2 regions of the Allobosea sp. BIWAKO-01 genome follow, and region 2 is predicted to be linked to the other one. Evidence: predicted binding sites of a transcription regulator. Region 2 holds the regulator's gene; the other holds the start of a gene.
The links. Region 2 encodes LexA, which represses DNA repair genes until DNA is damaged. Its sites were predicted from a motif close to TGTTCNNNNTGTGTTCNG; they were not measured.
Positions count from the first base shown of each region.

Region 1: BIWAKO_RS33995 (LexA family protein) is a predicted target of LexA. The motif match lies at 9,563-9,580, and genes of this name have one in related genera.

Region 1 covers NZ_BCQA01000002.1:477,871-490,006, reverse strand. The annotation lists gene BIWAKO_RS34040 (AraC family transcriptional regulator) at 1-427, shown strand, start outside; gene BIWAKO_RS35130 (autotransporter family protein) at 800-4,123, opposite strand; partial or broken gene BIWAKO_RS37535 (NapC/NirT family cytochrome c) at 4,593-4,784, opposite strand; gene BIWAKO_RS35805 (hypothetical protein) at 4,875-5,156, shown strand; gene BIWAKO_RS34020 (hypothetical protein) at 5,517-5,837, shown strand; gene BIWAKO_RS34720 (hypothetical protein) at 6,104-6,331, opposite strand; gene BIWAKO_RS37045 (helix-turn-helix domain-containing protein) at 6,339-6,566, opposite strand; gene BIWAKO_RS34010 (hypothetical protein) at 6,834-7,130, shown strand; gene BIWAKO_RS34005 (hypothetical protein) at 7,114-7,311, shown strand; gene BIWAKO_RS37260 (hypothetical protein) at 7,308-7,433, shown strand; gene BIWAKO_RS34000 (response regulator) at 7,850-8,521, opposite strand; gene BIWAKO_RS33995 (LexA family protein) at 9,606-10,022, shown strand; gene BIWAKO_RS33990 (Y-family DNA polymerase) at 10,019-11,299, shown strand; gene BIWAKO_RS33985 (hypothetical protein) at 11,299-11,592, shown strand; gene BIWAKO_RS33980 (hypothetical protein) at 11,637-11,927, shown strand; gene BIWAKO_RS33970 (hypothetical protein) at 12,128-12,136, opposite strand, start outside.
Region 2 covers NZ_BCQA01000001.1:5,033,962-5,046,097, reverse strand. The annotation lists gene trpE (anthranilate synthase component I) at 1-1,140, shown strand, start outside; gene BIWAKO_RS23660 (HipA family kinase) at 1,140-1,928, shown strand; gene BIWAKO_RS23655 (patatin-like phospholipase family protein) at 1,892-3,151, opposite strand; gene BIWAKO_RS23650 (anthranilate synthase component II) at 3,279-3,896, shown strand; gene trpD (anthranilate phosphoribosyltransferase) at 3,910-4,923, shown strand; gene trpC (indole-3-glycerol phosphate synthase TrpC) at 4,931-5,740, shown strand; gene moaC (cyclic pyranopterin monophosphate synthase MoaC) at 5,737-6,225, shown strand; gene BIWAKO_RS23630 (molybdopterin molybdotransferase MoeA) at 6,222-7,433, shown strand; gene lexA (transcriptional repressor LexA) at 7,515-8,219, shown strand; gene BIWAKO_RS23620 (hypothetical protein) at 8,213-8,632, opposite strand; gene BIWAKO_RS23615 (ComEC/Rec2 family competence protein) at 8,757-10,463, opposite strand; gene gltX (glutamate--tRNA ligase) at 10,622-12,040, shown strand.

The DNA.
Region 1 (12,136 bases), on a different contig from region 2:
CGATTTGCTCATCTCGCTCGCGCTCCGTGGCGCGCCGCATAATCACAGTGGTCGGCTCGCGATCACCGCTACAAGCGCAGTCCCGGCATATATCCGGCGAGCGGAAGAATTTATGCGTGCCCATGGCACAGAGCCGATCCGCATGGGGCAGGTTGCGGCTGCCGCCGGATGCAGCCGGCGAACGCTTGAGGCCGTGTTCAATCGTTTTCGCGACCAGACGCCGTTAGCCGCTCTCCATCGTATTCGACTCGACCTGGTAAGAGATGAACTGGCCAACCGCTCGACTGAGGCGGTTGTCAGCGAAGTTGCCCGCCGACACGGCTTCACGAATTTGGCGCGGTTTGCGACCGCATATCGCCGCCGGTTTGGTGAGGCCCCCAAAGAGACCGCTCGGCATACGCTCAAAGGGCGGTGGCGGCCGGGCTAGGCGGCGGTTTGCGTGGTCACTTCGGTGCTTTCCTACGTCCGTTCTGAGGTAATGGCCTAACGTCGGCAGTTTGGCGCGAGCCAGCCTAACTGGGACGCCGAGATCAACTTCCGCTTCCCACCCAACCCAGCCGATGCGCGACATGATCGCCAGCCGTCAGCCGTGCGCCAGCAGCCGACTCTGGCTCGGCGCTGAGAAGCGGACATTCGGGATAGGCTTGCTCAGCCCCCGGTCCCGCCCCCGAACTGGACGCAGAGCAGGCGCTTCTGAGCTGGCGATCCAGGCGCCGGCCATGCTGGAGTTCAGCAGATGCGCCCCCGCCGAAGCCGGCGTGATGCGAGCACCCCTCGCCAATCCCTGTCCCGAAGTGTTTTACCAGGTGACCTTGATTCCGAGCCTCCCGTCATAGGCGTGGGAGCGTCCATTGATGCCGATCGAATAGCCAGCCGACGCGTAGAGCGAGGTCGCCTTCGTGATCTGGGCATCGACACCCGCCTTGACCTCGGCCCAGGCGCCGCCAAGGTCGGAGCGGAACGGAATGAAACCGGTCGCTGACGAGAACGAGGTCTTTGGGTTGCCCAGGAACTCGTTCCAGAGGCTGGCCTTCAGCCAGGCTGTCATGAGCCGCGGGCGCGTCCCTGGCGCGGCGTCGTCCAGCGTCCAGCTCTTGGCGAGGCGCGCACCCAGGCGACCGGCAAGCGAGTCGACGTCGCTGAAGCGCACCAGAGCCGCACTATCCTGGGCGGAGCCGTTTGCTAGCGTCTGGTAGATCAGCTGGGCTTGGGGCTCGATGATCCAGCCTTGGCCAAGCGCAATCGGATAGCCGCCTTCGAGCGATGCGGCGAAGCCAAAAGCTTCGCGCTGCAGCGTGAGGAGGCGCTTCGAATCCGCCTCGGCATCGAACCAGGTGCCCTGGACGACGCCGTCGAGATACCAGCCCGACGGGCCGAAATGCGTCCAATACGCTCCGAGCGAGTAGCCATCGATCGTGTTGGTACCGGCCTTGATGCCGCTGAAGTGCGTGACATCGCCCTGGATCCTGCCGATCGCAGCGTAGAGTCCCGCATGGTCTCGGCTGCCATCCGCGTTGAAGTTGCGGTAGAGATCGAGACCCGCCTGCAGAGCGTAGATGTCGTAGTCAAAATTCGGCCCGTTGCGGAAAATGCCGCCGGGCCCGCCGTCGTGATTGCCATGGGTGCCGATGATACGGCCCCATCCAGCCGGTGCAAAGGAACGGCGGGCGGCGACTTCGCTGGCCGGCAACTGCACGGTGGTGGTGCAACGAAAATTCATCTCGGGGTTCTTGCACCAGATGGTGCGCTCTTCGGTCACCGCAGGCGCCGCGAGTGGGTGCAACTCGCCGACCCGCTCGTGCAGGCTATCGATCAAGGTGCGGCCATAGAGCAGGGCCATCGACGGCAGCGCAGCGTAGAGCGACACTTCGCGGCGATAGTTCGGAATACCCGAGTTCGGAGGGGTTGGACTGGGTGTCGGATCGGGTCCCGGTGGTACGGGGACAAAATCCGAGCGCAGATACCAGTTCTGCACCCCTGTCGCGTCGACGCTGCCGCGAAACAGCGCGTACTCATAGGGCCCTGCCACCACCGGCCCGCCGAGCGCGAATGTGCCAGGCTGGGTGCTGCCGCCAGCGGGCGTGGCCACGACCAGGATGCCGTTGCTCGGGGTGAGCGCACCGCTGCCGCCGGCGTTTCGCACGACGATGCTGGTGGGTCCACCCGCGCCGACGCTGGTCTGATCGACCACGAGGACGTCAGACTGCGAAGGCAAGCCGTCGTTGAGCACCGAATCCAGCCGAAGCGAGCCGCCGTTTGAGACAAAGGTGCCGCCTCCGAAGCTGCCGGCTGAGCGCGCGCCGGTAATCACCAGGACGTCGCCAGCGACAGGGTTGGCCTGAAGGTCGATCACCCCGCTGTTGATGAAGCTGGCGGCTCCCACGATTTGTCCCTGAACTGGGCCAGACAACGCCATGGCGTTCAGCGCATTCGCCTGCGGCAGGAATTGCCCGCTTGCGTCGAGAACGCTTGCCTGAGGCGAGCCCGGCAGTGCCAGCGTTCCGGTATTGACAAAAGTGTTGTTGGGACCCTCGCCGAGGTCTGCAATCGCCACCCGCAGCGTATCCCGTACGCCGTCTCCATTCGTATCGGCGAAATGCCTCAGGTTGAACGCGCCATTGTTGAGAACGCTGTTGTCGCCGCCTGTGAATTGCACGAAGCCGGTGATGAGACCGTTGTTGGTGACCTGCGGATCGCCGGCAATCGCGCGGTCGGACCATGCGCCGATGCTGCCGTTGTTGGTCAAGGTCGAGCCGCCGGGCGAATTCAGAAAAATACCGGCGGCCTGTAGACCGTAGGTCGGGCCGATGCTGGTAAGATCAGTCTGCCAACCCCCCATCACCGATCCGGCCAGAACGTTGACCGTCACGCCGCCACTGCCGCTGGTCGCGCTGATCCCGGTGCCGAACTCCCCCTGGGCGAGCACATCCTTGCTCGTATTGACTAGCACCGAGCCAGTTATCGCGGTCGGTACCGGATTTATCGGTTGGATGTCAGTGAGTAATCCAGGGCTTCTACGGAGTATCGTGCCGCTGCTGTCGGCGAGGATGCCGACTGCGTTGGAGCCGTTCGTCGTGTTGATCGGCCCGGAGGAATTCACCATTATGCTACCGCTGCCAGAAAGGGCTGTGATGCCGGAGCCGTTCCCGCCAAAGGTTGTAATGCCCGGGCCGGTATAGGTCACATCGATTTGCGCAGCTGCACCGTTTAGGGCGCGAATACCGGCCGGTAGATTAGCGGAATCGGTGGTCAACGGTCCGGAACTCGTGATTGCCGATGCCACGTTCGCAGTTAACTTGTCGGTGGCTGCGCTCGAACTTGAAAAGACATAGACCCCGGGGCCCCCAAATTGCGTGCCGCTCACATTGATGACGGTGCCGGCCGCGGTGGTGACCGTAGCCGAACCGCTGCTGCCACCAACCCACGCGAGGATGCCTCGGGGCCGAGCTGCGTCAACGTTGATCGTGCCGCTATTGTATGTCACGGACGCATCGCCGGCCGCACTGGCTACCAGTAACGTGTCACCCGAATGAGCGAGCAAGCCGTACTGGCTGGGCCCGACACCAGTGCCCGCGACGACGTTGACATCTCCCGAAGCCACGACGATGGCGTTGCCAATGCCGCGGTTGTCCGCCTGTATGCCGCCCGATTCAAGTCCGCTTGAGGTGAGGCGCTGACCGCTCCAGTTTACGCTCGCCACATGAGGAGACCCCGTTAGGTTTGGCATTGCGAACGCCAATATCGCCCAGTCGCTTGCGGTGCCGTTCACATCAATCGTGGTGTTCGTTGCCGTAATTATGGCGTCGCCGCTCGATTGTATTCGCAAACCGGTGTTGTTGTTGCTAAGCGGATTGGCGACATTGGCGATGGTTACATCATTCGCAGTGATGGTGATGTTAGCACTGCCCAGGGTCACGCCAGTGGTGTTAGCGGCGTTGACGGCGTTGACGCCGCCCGGGCCGGGCGGGATGACGACATTGACACCCGGCAGAAGCGTGAGGTTGATGGGGGCGTTAGTACCAACGCCGTCGGCATTGATGCCGCTAGGATAGGGGTTGCCACCCGGCGTACAGGTCGTGTTGTCGAGGAGACCCGCGCACTGCGCCAGCGCCGGCTCCGCCACGCTTAAGGTCAAGGGCGTAAGTGCGGACGCCGCCATAAGCAAAAGCTTTCGACGTCCAGCGCCGACGCTTCGCAAGATGCAGGGAGGTCGAATCGCGGCATCGCAAGTCATGCAGCCTCCACATCTCAAGTCGCGCGCCTAATAGGCCCGCTCTCACCTATGTGGCGACTTCGAATCGCAAAGTGGCAACTCCGAGTCGCGCACCAAGAGAAGAGTTCGAGAGTCGATAATTTTTGTCAAACGGCATCTACTTGCTCCGACAAGAATTCCGCGCCGTGTTGCAGAGATACTGCTGGGGGCATGCCCATCCGCCCTGGCCGTCGGAGGCGTGGGACGCCGTTGATTGGCGCGCTCGCTTGGCAAGCACGCTTGCCTTCGATGCTGGCGAGATAGGCGCGCAGTTCCCGTTCGGGCCCACGCCAGGAGGCGATGCCCTTGCCCTGGAGTTCGGGGGCTTCCTTCCATCCTTCGGGATCAGGAACCGGCTGTGGATCTCGGCTGCCCGTCGCGTCTGCTTGGTAAAGCCCTGCACCACGTTGGATTGGCGGTTGCGGCATTCCAGCGAGCCGTTCGCCTTCAGCCGCGCCCATTCATGCTTGGCGAGTTCCAGCCGGTGATCGACGAATTTCCGGCGTGTCGAGATCGTGCCGAAGATCTCGCCCAGACTTCGAAGCCTGCATCGCTGCCCCCTACGCGGTTGTCGCAATCAGCCTTCACGTCCAATGTGTCTAGCGAAGAGCATGGAGACGATATGATTCTGTTCGAACAGCTCGCTTCCCGCATCAAAGGGCCTCCGGCCGAGAACGAAGATTGGTGGCATCTCTGCTACAACTCCGACACCAACGAATTTTACGTCGAGCACGAGTGGAGCCACGTCCCGATTGACGGATTGCAGCTGAATGGCGGCACCGAAAAACATGATGCTAACGCGTGGGTAGGTCCGGGCGCCGAGCACATTCCTCATGCCAGGAACATGTTGTTGGATCGGGCGAACGCCTACAGGGCCCAAGCTCAAAAGCGCCCAGTGGCATGATCGGAAACGCCCCCTTGTCTCGACGGCGAGGGGTTGATTGACCACCAAAGCGTCAATGCTGTGGATTGCCGACAGGCGCTCGTACTCTGCTTTGGAGTGCTCGGCTTGAATCATTGATGTGAAGGCGGCCCTGGAAGCCCCTGCGGCGGCAACTTTCTGTGAACCCGAAAAACCTGTCTTAACTACGACGCCGCATCGCAAGCGCAAATCGTCGATCGCTATGCAAAGTACATTTGAGGCGATTGGCGTTCCGTGTCAGTATTCGTCATGGGAATGGTGATAATCGAGATCGTTCCTCTCTTCCGCCCTTGCCTATGCGTTCCTCGCCTATGTCTTCTGGTGGGTTCATGAGGGCGTGCCATGTTGGCTCAAAAGCGCGGGCTTGCCCGCCTCATGCTTAGGCTCCCCGAATTCCGCAATCGCTTCGTGCGAATGCAAGACCTGCGGTTTCGCGGCTTCTGCGAGGAGTACGACGTCGTCTGGGAGGTGATCACCCGGTGGTCCCAGGACACACGCTGCTCGATGTTCAGCCTCGACGATTACCGCCGGCTCGCGACCTCGATCGAGAGCGACGCCATCGCGATGGCAGAGGCCGTTCCGGTTCCCGGCGCCATCGCCAGAGCGGCCAAGCCGCAGGTAACGCAGTCGGCATCCCCGGAGGATGACAGCCAGACCCGCTGACGGAACCCTCCCAGCGAGGGCAACGCCTGCAAGTCTCCGCCAAGCTTGGCGCAGTCTGGAGCATGAGGAATGCCATCCTGGTTCGGCCTGCCCGCGTCGCGGCCTGTCGGGCAGGTTGCCAGGCATGGGTCGCTGCGCGCTGAGGGCACGAATCACCACCGCGTAGTTCGCCTAGGCGCCGCATCTCATTGGGCCGCCGGCCGACTGTCGCGACTTTGCTCGGTCGCATTAAGTGACTGGTGGAGGAGACTGCGTGGCCTGAGCGGCTATGCCAGTTTCCGTTCAATTGCAGATCGGGCGGCGTTGAAGGTTGCTTCTGCGCCCGGCACAGCGCCTTGCTGCTGTTCAAGAATGAGAAGGGCGATTTCGTAGATCTCCCTAATGTCGGCGGCCTCCAAAATGCCTTTCTGCACAAGGCTGCGCAGTAGGCCGGCCATGGTTGCGGAGGAGACGAGGTTTGCTGCGGCGATGCCGTGCGAGGAGGCAAGCGACATCGCGCGCTCATTGGGCCGCTGGATGTGCAGGTTCCGGTATGTCGTGGCCGTTCGCTGCGTACAACGTAATTTTGTTACGCAACGTGCGGATGGAGATGCCGAGCAGAGAAGCGGCATGGGTGCGGTTGCCGCCGGTTTCCCGCAGCGTTGCCAGGATCAGTTGGCGTTCGACAAAGGCAATTGGCAGGCCGACGAATTGATCCACGACGGATCGCACAGCATCGAGCAGTTGCATGGTCACGGTCCTCTCCGAGCCCCCCAACTCTGATGGACACCTTAGAATGACGCCCGCCACGGTTAAGGAGCGGTAAACCGACATAGTGGGTGGGCAAGCGCCGCTGGCACCGGTGAGCGTGATCGTGCCGGCGAGCCCATTGTCCGGGCCATTGCCGCTGATCGCCGACGCAAATACGTAGTTGGTGGACGTGTGATTGAAGTTGATCGCAGCCGTGCCGTCTATGGGCCGGCGCCCACCTGTTCCGCGCTCTGTATGTGGGACCTGATGGTGACCAAGGCTGATCTCCCGGAGCGACTGCTCCAGCTTGCTTCACGCTCCGATGGGGCCACGTTTGCCCTGCTCTCCGAGGCTGCCGAAGCCCTCGCTCGCATGTCTGCGCCAGCGGTGGAGCTGCCCAACCCGCCAGCCACGCCCGCTACCGTGGAGACCGCGAAGGCGCACATCAACGACCGCGCGGACATGCTCGTTGACATCCAGGTCATGGCAATGGACGCGGTCGCCTCTCTGGAGCAGCGTGCCGAGCTGGCCGAGGCCGCCCTAGGCGATGCGCAAGGCACATGACGCCATCGAGGCCCGCGCCGCCAGGATGGCCCAGGCGCTTGATGAGGTCAGGGCCGCGGCGGTCGCCCATCTGCCGCCCACCAGCATCTCGGCGACGGAAAGCCTTCGCCTCGTCGTTGCCGCCACGGACGGACCGGAGATCAACGCAGCCACGCACTTCTTCCGGAAGGGCAAGGCATGAGCGAGCACTGCCAGCGTTGCCGGGTCAGGGTGTCCGACGACGCCGACGGCATCACTGCCCGCATCAAGGCCGGCAAGGTCCATCCGAGCGCGTATGAAGGGCTGATCCTGTTCTCTTCTTGACCAGGCTGCCTAGCGGGATCACCGTCCGGCATTGCACGACCTCGCCATGACACGCTTCGACGGCAGGAGCCGCAGCAGCGGATTGGCCGACACTGATCCAAGGCTCCCCGGCGACGGCCTCCCCAGGAAGGATGGCCGGGTGCAGAGACCCCGTAGAGCCAATTTCCAGCTGGTCTCTACGGGGTTTTTCCTACGTTGATGTGCAATAATTTCACCAGATCCCGATAGACCAACCTTGACTGCCCAAAAGCAGACTCCCTGGATGTCGGGAAAGGGCCAGGAGCGGTAGCAGCCACCGGCCTTCAATGTCTCCGATCGGTGATTTTGATCATGACGATGCCCCGCGGCGAAAGCGCGGCAGATCGTCGGACCTCGAGGGCATTTCCTTTGAGGGTGTGGGCGGGTATTGCCATTTCTTACGAGCGATCTACAGGTTCGAGGGCAATCGTAGAAGCATGTAGCTTTTGCGCTGCAAGCACTACTTCCAGCCGATTGCGGGCGTTCAGCTTGGCCATCAGGTTCGTCATGTAGCCCTTGATGGTTTTGTCGCTGAGCGAAAGCTCGTGAGCGATCTCACTGTTCCTTTTCCCGAGCAGCAGCAGCTTGACGATCTGCTCTTCGCGAACGCTGAGCCTGTTTTGGACCGCCTGTTTTCGTAAGAGGGCCCTATCTTGCAAGGCTCCGATCACCTTGGTCGCGAAAGCAGGGGTGATGTAAACCTCACCTTGCTGCGCGGAATGGAGTGCCTGGAAGAGATCAGCTGCTGGGCTACCTTTCAAGACATATCCCTTGGCACCGGAATCCAGAGCCTCGATTGCATCATCCGCGTTTGTTGAGGCTGTGAACACGATGATCTTCATCTCGGGAGCGATTTTCAACGCCTCGGAGATAGCGTGAAAGACATCCCCCGCCATATGCAGATCGACTATCATTTCATCGGGACGATGCGCTCTCGTGATCGACACGATGTCATCCGCAATATTCCCGGTCGCAGCGAGCGTGAAACCGCCGCTCCGCTTCAGTAGCGCGGCGATCCCCTCCATCAGCAAGGGATGATCGTCGATAATTGCAACAGAACGTTGCGACATGCCCAGCCGATCCTCTTTGCTTTACCTCCCCAAGCCGGACTCTGAGGTTTGCGTAGTTAACGTCCTTTGTAAATACTTCCAACAGAGATTGGTGTTGATCATAGTTCTACTATAAACTAACATGCCGAAATTCCGTCCCCATGACGCCCACGAGCCGCAGCTCGCATCCTGGAACACGAACGATAGCGCGCCTTGGGCTTCGAACCGACCGGATCTCGGTCGCCATGATTGAGCTCGTCGAGCGCGCACAAAAAAGTGGCCGGCGTACCTTCGCTCAAACATGCGCACTTGAATGTCACAAACATTAGGCTTTTCAGTCGGCCCGGTATCTGGCTATGCCGACTCCAAGGAATCTAAAAGCGAGTCCAAACTTGTATCAAATCAAAGCCACCGTTCGAAATTCCAAGATTACGAACCCTGCTATGTCAGCTTCTGATGCACTCCGATTGCTTCGCGAGATGCAGGCACAGCCGGGCGTGACTTCATGCGCGGCTTTCCAGAAAGGTGTATTGGTCGGCCAATCCGAACTTGAGAGCGCGGCCCGCCACGAGCGTCATTTCAGCTCATAGTTCCGCAGCACACTGCCCAATCTGGCTTCGGCGTGAATCGGGCAAGTCAGTGATCTCAGAAATTCGCCAATCTGGCGCAGACGAAATCAAACCCTCCGATCCGCAGTGGATTAGCCGCCTACTTTGAGTTGGTTGAAGCAGTCGGGCACACAGTGCATATGTATACTATCTCTGCCTAAACCTTCGGAAGGCAGAGCCGTCGGCAAGACACCGGGTCCGGAAGGGTCAAGCTTCCGGACCCTTTTCATTTTGATTTTTGCAGCCTTGCCGGCGCCGGCGAGTTTCCGCATTTCGCGTCCCATCCAGATCTGAGCGCATTGGCAGAATAATTGACCACCCCGCCGCGAGAGCGAGGCCGTTGCCACGCATTTTAGGGCGGCAGTGCTGGCGTTGGGGCCATTGCAGATGCACACCATTCCTGCCGGCCCGTGAGGCAACAAATTGTCCGCGTTGACTCGGAGTGCGATTATGATGTTCTTGTTATGTTCCATCAATCAGAGCGCACCTCAATGCACATGTCCCCCGCCGTCCTTGGACCGCCTATCTTTCTCCCGGTCTACCTGAAGGCCGTGCGCGCGGGCTTTCCTTCGCCAGCCGACGACTACCTCGACACACCGATCGATCTGTCGCGGGCGCTGATCAAGAACGCCCCGGCGACCTACATCATGACCGTCGCTGGCGACAGCGCGATCGACGTCGGGATCTTCGACGGCAGTCTGATCACGGTCGACCGCAGCCTGGTCCCCCGTGACGGAGACGCCGTCGTGGTGGACGTCAACGGCGAGCGCAGCGTCAAGGTTTTCAAGATCGCCGGCGGCCGTTCGAGTCTCGTGTTCGGCAACCGGCGCTACCCAGACTACGACCCTGGTCCCGACGCCGAAATCGACGTCTTCGGCGTGGTCACCAACGCGGTGCGGCGCTTCCGGCGATGACGCGGTCGTTCGCCCTGATCGACGGCAACAGCTTCTACTGCTCCTGCGAGCGCGTGTTCGATCCGAAGTTGCGACACCGACCGGTGATCGTGTTGTCGAACAACGACGGCTGCGCGGTTGCCAGGACGGCCGAGGCGAAGGCCCTCGGGATCAAGATGGGCGCGCCGATGTTCCAGATCCGCGACCTGTGCAAGCGCGAGGGCGTCGTCGTCTTCTCGTCGAACTATTCCCTCTACGGCGATTTGAGCCGTCGGATGAACACCGTCTATGAGCGGTTCTCCCCCGACATCGAGATTTATTCCATCGACGAGAGCTTCCTGGACCTCACCGCAGTTGCGCCTGAGCATCGCGAAGAGCTGGGCCGCGACCTGCGCTCCACGGTCTCGAAATGGACCGGCGTCCCCACCTGCGTCGGCATCGGCCCAACGAAGACACTGGCAAAGCTCGCGAACAAGATCGCAAAGACCACGCCCCAACTCGGCGGCACCTGCGACCTGACGAGCGAGGAAGCGCGCCGGGAGTGGCTGCCGCTGATGCCGTTGGAGGACGTCTGGGGCATCGGCCGCGCCAGCCAGACCAAGCTGGGCGCCTTCGGCTGCAAGACGGCCGCCGATGTCGCCGCTCTCGATCCCAAGCTCGCTCGGAAGACACTGACCGTTGTCGGGGAACGGATCATCCAGGAGCTGCGCGGCCAGCCCTGCATCAACCTGGAGAGCGTCGCTCCCACGCGAAAGGGCTGTGCTGTCACAAGGTCGTTCTCAGGCCGGGTTGAAAGCCTCGAGATGATGCAGGAGGCGATCGCCGCCCACGCCATCCGTTTGGGCGAGAAGCTCCGGCACCATGGACTGGCGACGGATCACGTCACGGTCTTCTTCCACACTTCTCCGTTCGACAACGGCCCTGCCCGCTCGGTTTCGACCACGGTCGACTTCCCCGAGGCGAGCAACGACACCCTCGTCCTGGTCCGTGCTGCCAAGTGGGGAGCGCGGCGGATCTGGAAGTCGGGCTACCGCTACGCCAAGGCCGGCTTGATGACGGTCGACCTGGTGGCGCCCGAGATGTCGCAGCGAGCCCTGATCGGCGCCCTCGATCGCGAGAAGAGCGGCCGGCTGATGGAGGCTCTGGACGCGTGCAACAAGCAACACGGTCGTGGCGTTGTTTTTCCTGCCGCAGCCGGCATCGCTCGTCAGCAGAAGGCGTGGGTCACGAAATTCGATATGCGTTCGCCGCGTTACACGACGCGGCTCGACGAGGTGCCAGTCGTTGGGAGTGCGTGATGCCAGGCTTCAATCATCAGGTCGAAATGAAATTGGACCCTGTCTCTGCACCGGAACGCCTGCGCAGGATTGAGAGCTGGTGTGGCGACTGGCAAATCGGCTTCCGTGTTCTCGACCGCTTCCCGGGTTCCGACACCGTCCGCATCGCATTCGAAGACCGGGGCCTGGCGCGCGCCTTCGTCGCACATTTCGGCGGGGTGCTCGTCGACGAGAATGAAATCGAAAATGCCATGGCGGGCGACGCCGCAGCCGAGGACGCTTATGATCGTCTCGCCCGCGAGTATCCGGATTGAGCGACCGGCGCGATCATCCGACGACACCGGACGGCAGATATTTCATGGTCGCCGGCAGGCTGTGGCGAGCAACAAATCCCGCCATTCCGGCTGCGCGCCGTCATGAGCTTGTCACCGAGCTGATGGATGCTCGCCGTGCTGTGAAGGACGCCAAACGTGGAAGCGGCGAACTCCATGTCGCCCGTGCCGCCGTCGAAACAGCCAAGGTTGCCCTTGGCGAGCGGGGCCCTGTCTGGTGGGACGACGACGCTCCGGACTTCAATCGACACTTGGCCAAGAACACGCCTTTCGCAACCTGGGCTTCGCGATTGAAAAAGTCCGGCAGAGGGGACTAATCTATGCGACCTCATCCTGTGCGGCGGGAGGGCGAAATGCAGAAATCCAGCATCGCTGTGGCCACCGCTGTCGGCCCCGCGGGGGCATTCGCGATCGACCTCCCCCTCGAACCGTTTACGCTAAACGAGCGCCTGTTCGACATCGGAATATGGCTGGGTGACCACGAGATTTCGCATAAAGCCCGACAAAACCACGCGCCTCACCTCTC
Region 2 (12,136 bases):
TTCGGCTATCTCGGCTACGACATGGTGCGGCTGATGGAGCGGCTGCCGCAGCCAAAGGACACCGGAACCGGCGTCCCCGACGCGATCCTGACCCGCCCCACCCTGATGGTGGTGTTTGATTCCGTGCGCGACGAGATCCATCTCGTGACGCCCATCCGCCAGCAACCGGGCGTTGCCGCGCGCGTCGCCCATGAGAGGGCGCAGGAGCGGCTCGACCGGGTCACGGATATCCTCGAGGGTCCTCTCCCCCCGGAAGCCGACATCGATATCGCCGCGCTGCCGCAGCCCGACATCGTTTCCAACACGACCGAGGCCGAGTTTCACGCCATGGTGGCGCGGGCGCAGGACTATATCCGCGCCGGCGACATCTTCCAGGTCGTGCTGTCGCAGCGTTTCGAGGCGCCCTTCGCCCTGCCCTCCTTTGCGCTTTACCGGGCGCTGCGGCGCGTCAACCCGGCGCCGTTTCTGTGCTATCTCGACTTCGCTGATTTCCAGATCGTCTGTTCGAGCCCCGAGATCCTGGTCCGGCTGCGCGACGATACGGTCACCATCCGGCCGATCGCCGGCACGCGACGGCGCGGCGCGACGGCCGAAGAGGATACGGCGCTCGCCGAGGAACTGCTGGCCGACCCCAAGGAACGGGCCGAGCATCTGATGCTGCTCGATCTTGGCCGCAACGACGTCGGCCGCGTTGCGCAGATCGGCTCGGTCAAGGTCACGGATTCCTTCTTCATCGAACGTTACAGCCAGGTCATGCACATCGTTTCCAATGTCGAGGGAACGATTGACCCGCAGCATGATGCGCTGGCCGCACTCGCCGCGGGCTTCCCGGCCGGCACCGTCTCCGGGGCACCGAAGGTACGTGCCATGGAGATCATCGATGAGATGGAACATGACGCACGCGGCGCCTATGGCGGCTGCATCGGCTATTTCGGTGCTAATGGCGAAATGGACACCTGCATCGTGCTGCGCACCGCCGTGGTGAAGGACGGCCGCATGCATGTCCAGGCCGGCGCCGGCATTGTCTATGATTCGAACCCGGCCTCCGAACAGCTCGAGTGCATCAACAAGGCCAAGGCCCTGTTCAAGGCAGCAGAGGAAGCAATCCGTTTCGCGGCACGCGCTGGCCGGGGACAATAGTGCCCCTGCCGGAGTCCGGGGGCGACGCAGCCGTTACGGTCGTCGAAATCCTGCGGGTCTTCAGTGATGCGAGCACACGCCCCTGCCTGGTTCGGACGACCGACGGCAGGCTGCATGTCCTGAAGCTCGCTGGCGCCGGGCCAGGGCCTCGTGGCCTGCTGATAGAGTTCCTTGCCCTGCGCTTCGCGAATCTGCTCGGCGCACCGGTCCCGAATGCCAGGCCACTGCTGCTGCCGCACGGCTTTCCATGGATGGTCGGCACCGACGAATTCGACGAGATGATCCAGCGCAGCTTTGGCTGGAATCTCGGCGTCGCTTTCATCCCGAATACGGCGCCGGTCGCAGCCGCGGACCTTGGCCCCGACGATACGGCGAAACTCCTGGCGATCGCGGAGGCGGACTGCTTCCTGCACAATGTCGACCGGCCGCGCTCGAATCCGAATCTCCTGCGCGGGGCGGGCGGTACGCTGCACGCGATCGATTTTGACGCCTGTCTCTATTTCGACAGGGCACTGGCTGGCCGCCTGCCCGCCAGCTTGGCACTTCCACACACACATCTCCTGGCAGGCATGATGACGGTGAGCGAGGGCAAGGCACTCGATCCCGACCTGCCGGTTTCCTGGCTGGCAGAAGAACCGTCGACCTGGATCGCCGCCGCGGGGCGCGCGGTCCCCGTCATCGCCAACGCGCTTGCGACCTATATCCGGCACTGGAACGCCCTATGCGCCGGCCGGGCGCAAGTGGCTGGCGATCAGCGCGAGGCCAGCGTCGGCGAGAGCGGCGGCTGAGTCTCCCAGGCCTTGCCGCTGCGACCCTGCTCATAGCCAAGCCGGAACAGGGCCTTCATATACTCCGTGTCGAATTCGGAGCGCTGATTGCCTTGAAAGGCGTCGGGTATGGCGGTGAAGGCGAAGCGCGCATGCATTCGCTTCGCCATCGCCGAGATCGCTGCGATATTGGCGAGCGCCTGGTATTTCACCAGCGTCGAGATCGAGCGTGTGGCCAGCCCCGCCACGGTCTGGGTGCTGGCCTTGTATTCGGGCTTCAGCTTGCCGTTGCGAATGACGTAGAGCGCGAGACTGCGTTCCTGACCGAGATTGCGCCGGGCAGCACCGTTGAGATCGAGCCCCGGTGGGGCAAAGAAGATCTGCGAGGTGACGCCGCCATCGACATGAAGCTCGTCGAAGACCTTGCCGTTGCTCTCGACATTGAGGCGCACGGCCGGAAAGACCGCCGGTATGGCTGCCGAAGCGAGCAGAATGTCGACAAAGAGCTTCTGGCGGCCGGACTGCTGACTCGCGGCAATGCTGCCCACGTCCCAGATCACTGGCCGCTGAGCATCGAGATTGGTGGTCTGGACCAATAAACGGCGGCCCTTGCGGTGCTCGGCGGCTATTTCATCGAGCAACTGCTCGGTCGCATAGCGTTCGACCAGGTGGCGCAGCGGCGTCGTGTCGTAGAGGGACTCGCCAAACAGTCCGAGAACCCCCTTGCTGCGAAAGAGCTCGTTGTCGCCGTAGCGCGTATAGATCTCTTCCAGGGCGCCGTCATAATGCGAGCCGAGGAAGGCAAAGGGCGCTGCGAGCGAGCCGGTGCTGACCCCGGTGACGACCTCGAATTGAGGCCTGTCGCCGCGTGCGCTCCAGCCCTTCAGGAAACCCGCGCCATAGGCTCCCTCTCCGCTCCCGCCCGAAATCGCGAGGAATGTTGCGGCCGCCTGGCATTTGCCACAGCCCGAAGCAGCGATCTGCCGGTATTGGATATCGAGATATTTGCTTGTGGTGGGGACGACAGCATCCCCCCAGAAGCGGATCGAGCCGAATCCGACGACCTCGGCCGCCGACAGGCCTTCCGCGGGCAGAGCTTGCGGTCGTTCCCCGGAATTGCATGCAGCCAGGCCGAGCAGCGCGGAGGCCAGCAGCACGTGCCTGATCGCCTTGGCCCGACGCAACATCGCCCTGCCCCACACACCGGACGCCCCCGCAGGATTGCGCAGTCTCTTCACCGCCATCTTGTCGCCAGCACACCCGCGTGCGCAATCGCGATGGAGCCACGCTCCGACAATAACTTGACCACTTGCCCCCCGAACGGGCATGACCACCTTGCCATCATCGCGACCGGAGATCTCGTTAGCGGCAATGCGTATCCTGCTGATCGACAATTACGACAGCTTCACCTGGAACCTCGTCCACCTGATCGGCGGGCTTGGGGCGGAGGTCGAGGTTCGCCGCAACGATGCCCTTACCGTAGAAGAGGCGCTGGGCGGCGGGCATGACGCGATCGTATTGTCGCCAGGTCCCTGCACCCCCAATGAGGCCGGCATCTGCCTTGACCTCGTCCGCCAGGGTGCCGAGAGGAAGCCGATCTTTGGCGTTTGCCTCGGCCTGCAGACCATCGGTCAGGCCTTCGGTGGCGAGATCGTGCGCGCGCCGCTGCCGATGCACGGCAAGATCTCGACCATCAGCCATCACGCCCGCGGCCTCTTTCACGGCATCAACGGGCCGATCCAGGCGACGCGCTATCACTCGCTCATCGTGGCACGAGAAAGCTGCCCGACCGAGCTGGAGATCGAAGCCGCGACGGAAGACGGGCAAATCATGGCGCTCTCGCACCGCTCCCTGCCGGTGCATGGCGTGCAGTTCCACCCCGAGAGCATCGCCTCCGAACAGGGTGCGACGATCCTGCGCAATTTCCTCGGCCTGGCGGAACGATGGTCGCAGACACAGGACCGTGCCGCCCTTTCCGAAACAGCCTGACGTCGAAGAACCCATGGACGATTTCAAACCCTTCATCGCCAAGGTGGCGACCGGCGCCTCACTCTCCCGCGAGGAGGCGCGCGATGCCTTTGACACCATTCTGTCCGGCGAGGTCACCAATGCGCAGGCCGCCGCCTTCTTGATGGCGCTGCGCGTCCGTGGCGAAACCGTCGAGGAGATCGCCGGCGCGGTCAGCGCCATGCGCGGCAAGATGCTGCCGGTGAAAGCGCCGGCCGGCGCGATCGACATCGTCGGAACCGGCGGCGACGCTTCGGGCTCCTATAACGTCTCGACGCTGGCCGCGATCATCACCGCGTCCTGCGGCGTGCCGGTCGCCAAGCATGGCAATCGCGCTGCCTCTTCGCGTTCCGGAGCGGCCGACGTGCTCACCGCGCTCGGCGTCAAGGTCGGGCTCGAGCCCGCGGGCACGGAGCGCTGCATCGCTGAGGCCGGCGTCGGCTTCATGTTCGCACCGACCCATCATGCCTCGATGCGGCATGTGGCGCCGGTGCGCACAGAACTCGGCACCCGCACCATCTTCAACCTGCTCGGGCCGCTCTCCAACCCGGCCGGCGTCAAGAGGCAGCTCGTCGGCGCCTTCTCAGAGACCTGGCTCGAGCCGATGGTGCGCGTGCTATCTGCGCTGGGCTCCGACCGCATCTGGGCCGTGAACGGCTCCGACGGCCTTGACGAGATCACCACCACCGGGCCGACCCGCGTCGTCGCGCTCGACAAGGGCAAGATCGAGAGCTTCTCGATCAGCCCGGACGATGTCGGCCTGGCCCGTGCAAAGCCCGAGGATCTGCGCGGTGGTGAACCGGCGCAGAATGCCGAGGCGCTCCGCGCGGTTCTCGACGGCAAGATGACGCCCTTCCGCGATATCGCCGCCTTCAATGCCGCCGCCGCGCTCGTCGTGGCGGGTCAGGCCGGTGATCTGCGCGATGGCCTCGCCCGCGCGACCTCGGCGATTGACAGCGGCAAGGCCAAGGCGACGCTGACCGCACTCATCGCCAGCTCGAACGCGTGAGCACGTCATGAGCGACATCCTCGCCCGCATCGAGACCTATAAGCGCCAGGAGATCGCCGCTGCCAAGGCCGCGGTTTCCCAGGCGGAGATCGAGCAGCGCGCCCTGGCTGCCGACCCCGTGCGTGGCTTCACGGCCGCGCTTGCCGCGAAACACGCGGCCGGCAAGCCTGCATTGATCGCCGAGATCAAGAAGGCCAGCCCATCCAAGGGGCTGATCCGCGCCGATTTCGACCCGCCATCGCTGGCACGCGCCTATGCCGATGGCGGCGCGGCCTGCCTGTCCGTGCTGACCGATGCCCCCTCTTTCCAGGGACAGCCGGAATTCCTGCAGCAGGCGCGTGCGGCGAGCGGCCTGCCCGCCCTGCGCAAGGATTTCCTGTATGACCCCTATCAGGTCTTCGAGGCTCGCGCCTGGGGCGCCGACTGTATCCTGATCATCATGGCTGGCGTCGATGACGGGACAGCCCGCGCGCTGAACGAGACGGCAAAGTCACTCGGCATCGACGTGCTGGTCGAGGTTCACAACGAAGCCGAGCTCGATCGCGCCCTCGAGCTCGACAGCCGCTTGCTCGGCATCAACAATCGCGACCTGCGCAGCTTTGCCGTCGACCTCGCCGTCACCGAGAGACTCGCACCGCGCGTCCCCGCGGACCGCATCATCGTTGGCGAGAGCGGCATCTTCAGCCATGCCGACGTCGCTCGGTTGCAACGCGTCGGCGTCGACACCTTCCTCGTCGGCGAGAGCCTGATGCGGCAGGACGATGTCGCCGCTGCGACCCGTGATCTCCTGACCGGTTCTGCGCGCAGCGCAGCATGAGCAAGCTCAGCCATCTCGACGCCAGCGGCCAGGCCCATATGGTCGATGTCGGCGACAAGGAGGAGACCTCGCGCATCGCTGTCGCCGAGGGCTACGTCGTCATGCAGCCAGCAACCCTGGCGATCGTGCGCGATGGCGATGCCAAGAAGGGCGACGTGCTTGGCACAGCGCGCCTGGCTGGAATCATGGCTGCCAAGCGCACGCATGAACTGATCCCGCTCTGCCACCCGCTGCTGATCAGCAAGATCAGCGTCAACCTCACCTTGGACGAGGCATTGCCGGGGGTGCGCGTGAGCGCCGAGGTCAAGATGAAGGGACAGACCGGCGTCGAGATGGAGGCGTTGACCGCTGTTGGCGTCGCTTGCCTCACAGTCTACGACATGGTCAAGGCAGTCGACCGGGCGATGCGGATCGAGGGCATCAGGCTCGTCCACAAGTCAGGTGGCAAATCCGGCACCTTCGATCTCCCGGAAACTGCGCGATGAGCCTCACGCCCGTCCCCGTCGCCCTGAAAGCGCTTATCGACAGCGTTCCGGCACCGACACCAGCAGAAACTCTGCCACTCGCACATTGCGTAGGGCGCGTGCTCGCCGCCGACCTGCAGGCGCTTCGGACCCACCCCCCCTTTGCCAACTCAGCAATGGATGGATACGCCGTTCGCGCCGAAGATACTGCGCCGGCAAATGAATTGCGTGTCATCGGCGAATCGGCTGCCGGTCGCTCCTTCTCAGGGATGGTCCGCTCCAATGAGGCTGTTCGCATCTTCACCGGTGCTCCAATTCCGGAGGGCGCCGATACGATCCTGATTCAGGAGAACGCGGACGGCGTCGGCGGCACGACGATCCGCGTGCGCGAGGGCGCCGAGCGCGGCAAGTTCGTTCGTCAGGCAGGATTGGACTTCTCCGAGGGCGAGGTGTTGCTTCTCGCCGGCAGCCGACTCGAAAGTGCGAGCCTCGGCCTCGCTGCAGCCATGGGCCACCCCACGCTCACTGTGCGTCGCAGGCCACTGGTCGCAATCCTCGCGACCGGCGACGAGCTGGTCCAGCCGGGCGAGCCGGTTGGCCCCGACCAGATCGTCGCGTCCAACAGTTTTGCGCTCGCCGCGCTGGTCGAGCAGGCCGGGGGCACAGCGCTCGATCTCGGGATCGCCCGCGATGATCATGCCGACCTCGCCGACAAGATCGGCCAGGCACGGAAGGCCGATGCCGATGTGCTGATCACCCTGGGAGGGGCCTCGGTAGGTGAGCACGATCTCGTCCAGGCAGCGTTGATTGGGCAAGGCATGGCGCTCGGCTTCTGGAAAATCGCCATGCGGCCGGGCAAGCCGATGATGATGGGCCGCCTCGGCCGTATGGTCGCGCTCGGCCTGCCCGGAAACCCCGTCTCGTCCATCGTCTGCGGGCATCTCTTCGTCGTTCCGCTGCTCAGGGCCCTCCTCGGCGTGCCGGAACCTGAGCGCGATCTGAGTGAGCCCGCAATCGTCGGCAGAGATTTGCCGGCAAATGATGAACGGCAGGACTATATGAGGTCGGAACTGATCCTCACCCCGGAGGGATGGCTGGCAACGCCCTTCGCCAAGCAGGATTCATCCATGCTGGCCACTCTCGCCCGCGCCGATGCGCTGCTCATTCGCGAATCATTTGCTGCGCCGGCAAACAAAGGCGACGGCTGCCGGATCATCCGCCTGCGCTGAGGGCGCTTGCGGAACACAACGCGAACCTGTATGGTGTTCGTGCTTTGTTTCGATTCCGTGCAAAGAGCGCCGGCGGGGACCATGCTGACACGCAAACAGTTCGAACTGCTTCGTTTCATCCAGGAACGCCTGCGCGAGACAGGGGTCCCCCCCTCCTTCGACGAGATGAAGGACGCGCTCGATCTGCGCTCCAAGTCCGGTATTCATCGCCTGATCATGGCGCTGGAGGAGCGCGGTTTCATTCGCCGCCTGCCTAATCGGGCCCGGGCGCTCGAGATCATCAAGCTGCCCGAGGGGGCTGGCGGCCCTCAGGCGACGCGCGGGCGGTTCAACCCCTCCGTCGTCCAGGGTGGCCTTGGCAAGGTCCGGCCGATCGCACCGCCCCCGGACGAGGATGTGCGCTCCACAGTCGCGATTCCGGTCATGGGGCGGATTGCCGCCGGTACGCCGATTTCCGCCATCCAGAGCCGCAGCCATAGCGTGGCCCTGCCTGCTGACATGCTTGGCCCCGGCGAACATTTTGCTCTCGAGGTGCGCGGCGACTCGATGGTGGAAGCCGGCATTCTCGACGGCGATACCGTGGTGATCAAACGTCAGGACACGGCCAATACCGGCGATATCGTAGTGGCCCTGATCGATGACGAGGAAGCGACGCTGAAGCGGCTGCGCAAGCGCGGCTCCTCGATCGCTCTCGAAGCTGCCAATCCTGCCTATGAGACAAGGGTGCTGGGACCGGACCGCGTCAAGATTCAAGGCCGCCTGGTCAACCTGATGCGGCGCTACTGAAGCGGCTCGTGCTCTTCGACAGCCACCAGCGGCAAAGCCGGCGAAGGCCCTGGCGGGGTGCTTGCAGGCCGCTCCCGCTTGCGGCTCCAGGGACGATCGACACCATCCTGCTCTGATAGATGTGCGCGCCAGCCGCCCTTGTGGCCGACAAGTGCGGTCGCGCCATCGCGCGACAATGCCCTGCGGTCGATCAGTCGTGCAGCGCACGGAGCGTTCCACGGAATCGGCGTAATGACGAGATCGGCGCGCCGGCAGTCCTCGACGATGGCCAGGCGATCACGTGCAAAGGCAACGCTTCGTCCTTCCTTGCTGCGGACGACACAACCCAACGTGTCGCAGGCCGCGCCGTCCCGCAGGCTGTTGTCGTCAGGCCGGCGATTATCGCCATCTGCGTTCAGCCATTGTTGCAGCACGAAGCGGCTCGGTTGCCCCGCCAGGTCATGCGACCATCGCCCCCGCGGACCAGGATCCCGGAACCATCGCGTTCGATCAGGATGTCGGGCCTGTCGGGCTTCGCCGCCACGACCAGTCCCGCGATCAGGGGGCGACGGCCAGGAAGCGTAGCGGTGTCGTCCAGAGCGTGATCCAGAGAAGCGCGGCGGCAAAGCATGCGAGCGCCGCCGTCCCGAACGCAGGAATGATCACTGCGGAGTGGTCGAATCCCGCAACCCAGCGCGCGGATTGCAGCACATAGTCCGAAGCGACTCCCATAAGCGCCCAAGCCGGCCAATCCAGGCCGAAGGGATAGGCGAGTACGCCGAAGACCGCCGCAGGCATGACGATCAGGGAAACGAAGGGCAAGGCGAGCGCATTGCCGAGCAGGCCGAAGGGGTTGAAGGTCTGGAAGTGATAGGCACCAAAAGGTGCGGTTGCGACCGTCGCCAACACGGTCGTGACCGTGAGGCCGACCACCGCGACCCAGATTGGCCGTAGCGGCCAAGGCAGGTTCGCCGGCGCCTCGGAGTGGCCGCGATCCTCCCAGCGCTCGGCAAAGGCGATCAGCGCCGCGACAGCACCAAAGGACATCTGGAAACTCGGGCCAAGCAGCGCGTCAGGCTCGCGCAGCAGGACGATCATCGCAGCGAGCTCCAGATTGCGCATGCTGAGCGCCGGGCGATCGACGAGGATCGCACCGAGCATGACCAAGGTCATGATCAGAGAGCGCACCGTCGCGACTTCGGCTCCAGAGAAAATGCAATAGGCCGTGGCGCCGAGCATCGCGGCCAGGGCAGCGAGCTTCTTTACGGGCCAGCGCAATGCCAGCGTTTGCGATAGCGCCAGCAGGCCACGGACCAGGCCGAAGATCGTGGCGGAGGCCAGCACCATGTGAAGGCCCGAAATCGAGATGATGTGATAGATGCCGGCTGCACGCAGGTCGATATTGGTCGCCTCAGTGATGAGGCCGCGCTTGCCGGTAACCAGCGACGCCGCCATCGCGCCTGCCTGCCCTCCCCCGATCCCGGCGATACGCTCCGTCAGGGCATTGCGCGCCCGGTCGACCATCGCGCGAATCTGAAGCTCGAGCGGTGGCTGCGAGGGTGGTGGGGCGAGCGTGATCTTTCCGGGAATGGTCCCGACCGCCCCAAGCCCTCGGAAGAAGGCGTCGCGCCCGAAATCGTAGCCGCCTGGCCGCACCGGACCGGGCGGCGGCAGGAGGCGCGCGAGGGCGACGATGTGATCGCCCGGCGAAACCGATCCGCCCTTGACGTTGACCCGAACCCGCCGTGGCAGGCGTTCAGGCTCCACCCCGGCAATGCTGGTCACCAGGATCACGAGGCGCGCGCCAGCGTCACGCGCCTCGACCGATTCGACAAAGCCGGTGAGTTGTCCCACGCGCGTTCGATCGAGCATCGGTCCTGCGATTGTCGCCGTGCGCCAGGCCGCGGCACCAAAGCCGGCGAAGATGGCAGCAAGGCAGACGCAAGCGAGCATGACCGGGCGTCGGGCGCGCGACAGCGCTGCCATCGCAGCGGAGATGCCAAAGCCGGAGAGTGGGACCCAGAGGGATGGCTCGCGGTCGGCCGCGAAATAAAGCAGGATGCCGGCTCCCATCAGCACCGGCAGCCAGAGAAAGGGCCTTCTGCGCCCGGCCTCGATCGCGATGGCGCCCAGGAAACGCGCGCGCCATTCGGCGAGAAACAACCGAATTGCAGCGTCCTGAAACCACATCTCGGGAATGCGGAACGGTACGGCGCGAACACGCGCGCCGCGCAGCCGGCTCGGGTCTGGCGGCGACTCGCGCATAGGCCGTCCCTCGGGCGGCCAACCGGATGCGATCTTGCGCTTAACGTCGGCCCCATCAGCATGTTACAGGGGCGGCGTCGGTTGTCATGTCCCATCGACGTCTTGTTCCTCTGCCGCTCTGTCGGCCTCATTTCCCGTCCTGCCGGAGCCTGCCTTTCATGAGTGATGCGGTCGTTACGCGCTTCGCGCCGTCTCCAACCGGATTCCTGCATATCGGCGGCGCGCGTACCGCGCTGTTCAACTGGCTCTATGCCCGTCGCCATGGCGGCAAGATGCTGCTGCGCATCGAGGACACCGACCGTGAACGCTCGACAGAGCCGGCCATCGCGGCGATTCTCGACGGCCTGTCCTGGCTTGGCCTCGATTGGGACGGCGAGACCGTCTACCAGTTCGCCCGTGCGGCCCGGCATCGCGAGGTCGCCGAGCAGATGCTCGCCGCCGGCAAGGCCTATTATTGCTATGCGACGCCGCAGGAACTCGAGGAGATGCGCGAGAAGGCGCGCGCTGAGGGCCGTCCCATGCGCTATGACGGACGCTGGCGCGATCGCGATCCAGCGACCGCTCCGGCCGGCGTGAAGCCGGTCATCCGCCTGCGCGCGCCGCAGACCGGCGAGACAGTGGTCGAGGACGAAGTGCAGGGCCGCGTCGTCTGGCAGAACGAGAATCTAGACGACCTCGTGCTGCTGCGTTCCGACGGCAACCCGACCTATATGCTCGCTGTCGTCGTGGACGACCATGACATGGCCGTGACTCATGTCATCCGTGGCGACGACCATCTCACCAACGCCGCCCGCCAGACCCAGATCTACCAGGCTATGGGCTGGCGCGTGCCGAGCATGTCGCATATCCCGCTGATCCATGGGGCGGACGGCGCGAAGCTCTCCAAGCGCCATGGCGCGCTCGGCGTCGATGCCTATCGCTCCATGGGCTATCTGCCGGTGGCCCTGCGCAACTACCTCCTCCGGCTCGGCTGGAGCCATGGCGACCAGGAGATCTTCTCGACCGAAGAGATGGTCTCGCTGTTCAATCTTTCCTCCATCGGCCGTTCCCCTGCACGCTTCGACTACGCCAAGCTGGAGAGCCTGAACGGACTCTATATGCGCCAGTCCGATGATCGTGACCTGCTTGATGCACTGAAGAGCATCCTGCCGGAAATCGGCCCTGCGCATGGCCTTGGCCCCGAACTCGATCCGGTTCTCGAAGCCAAGCTTCTTGCTGCGATGCCGGGACTGAAGGAGCGTGCCAAGACGCTGATCGAGCTGCTCGACAGCGCGTCCTATCTTTTTGCCAAGCGTCCGCTCGCACTCGACCAGAAGGCGGCGACACTGCTGGACGAGGGCGCGCGCCAGCGCATGCCTAGCCTGGCAGAGAAGCTTGCCGCGGTGAATGACTGGACACCAGCTCCACTCGAGGCCGCGGTCCGGGCCTTCGCCGAAGAGCAGGCCCTCAAGCTCGGACAGGTAGCGCAGCCGCTGCGGGCCGCACTCACCGGACGGAGCCAGTCGCCCGGCCTGTTCGATGTGATGGCGGTGCTCGGCCGTGAGGAAACGCTGGCTCGCCTCAGCGATCAAACGTGATCAAAGGCGGGGCAGCCCCGCCTTTGTGATTGGTTGAACCCCAGGGGCAAATGGGCTAGTGACGCCGCATATACCGGGGGTGTCCGAAGCGGCGCC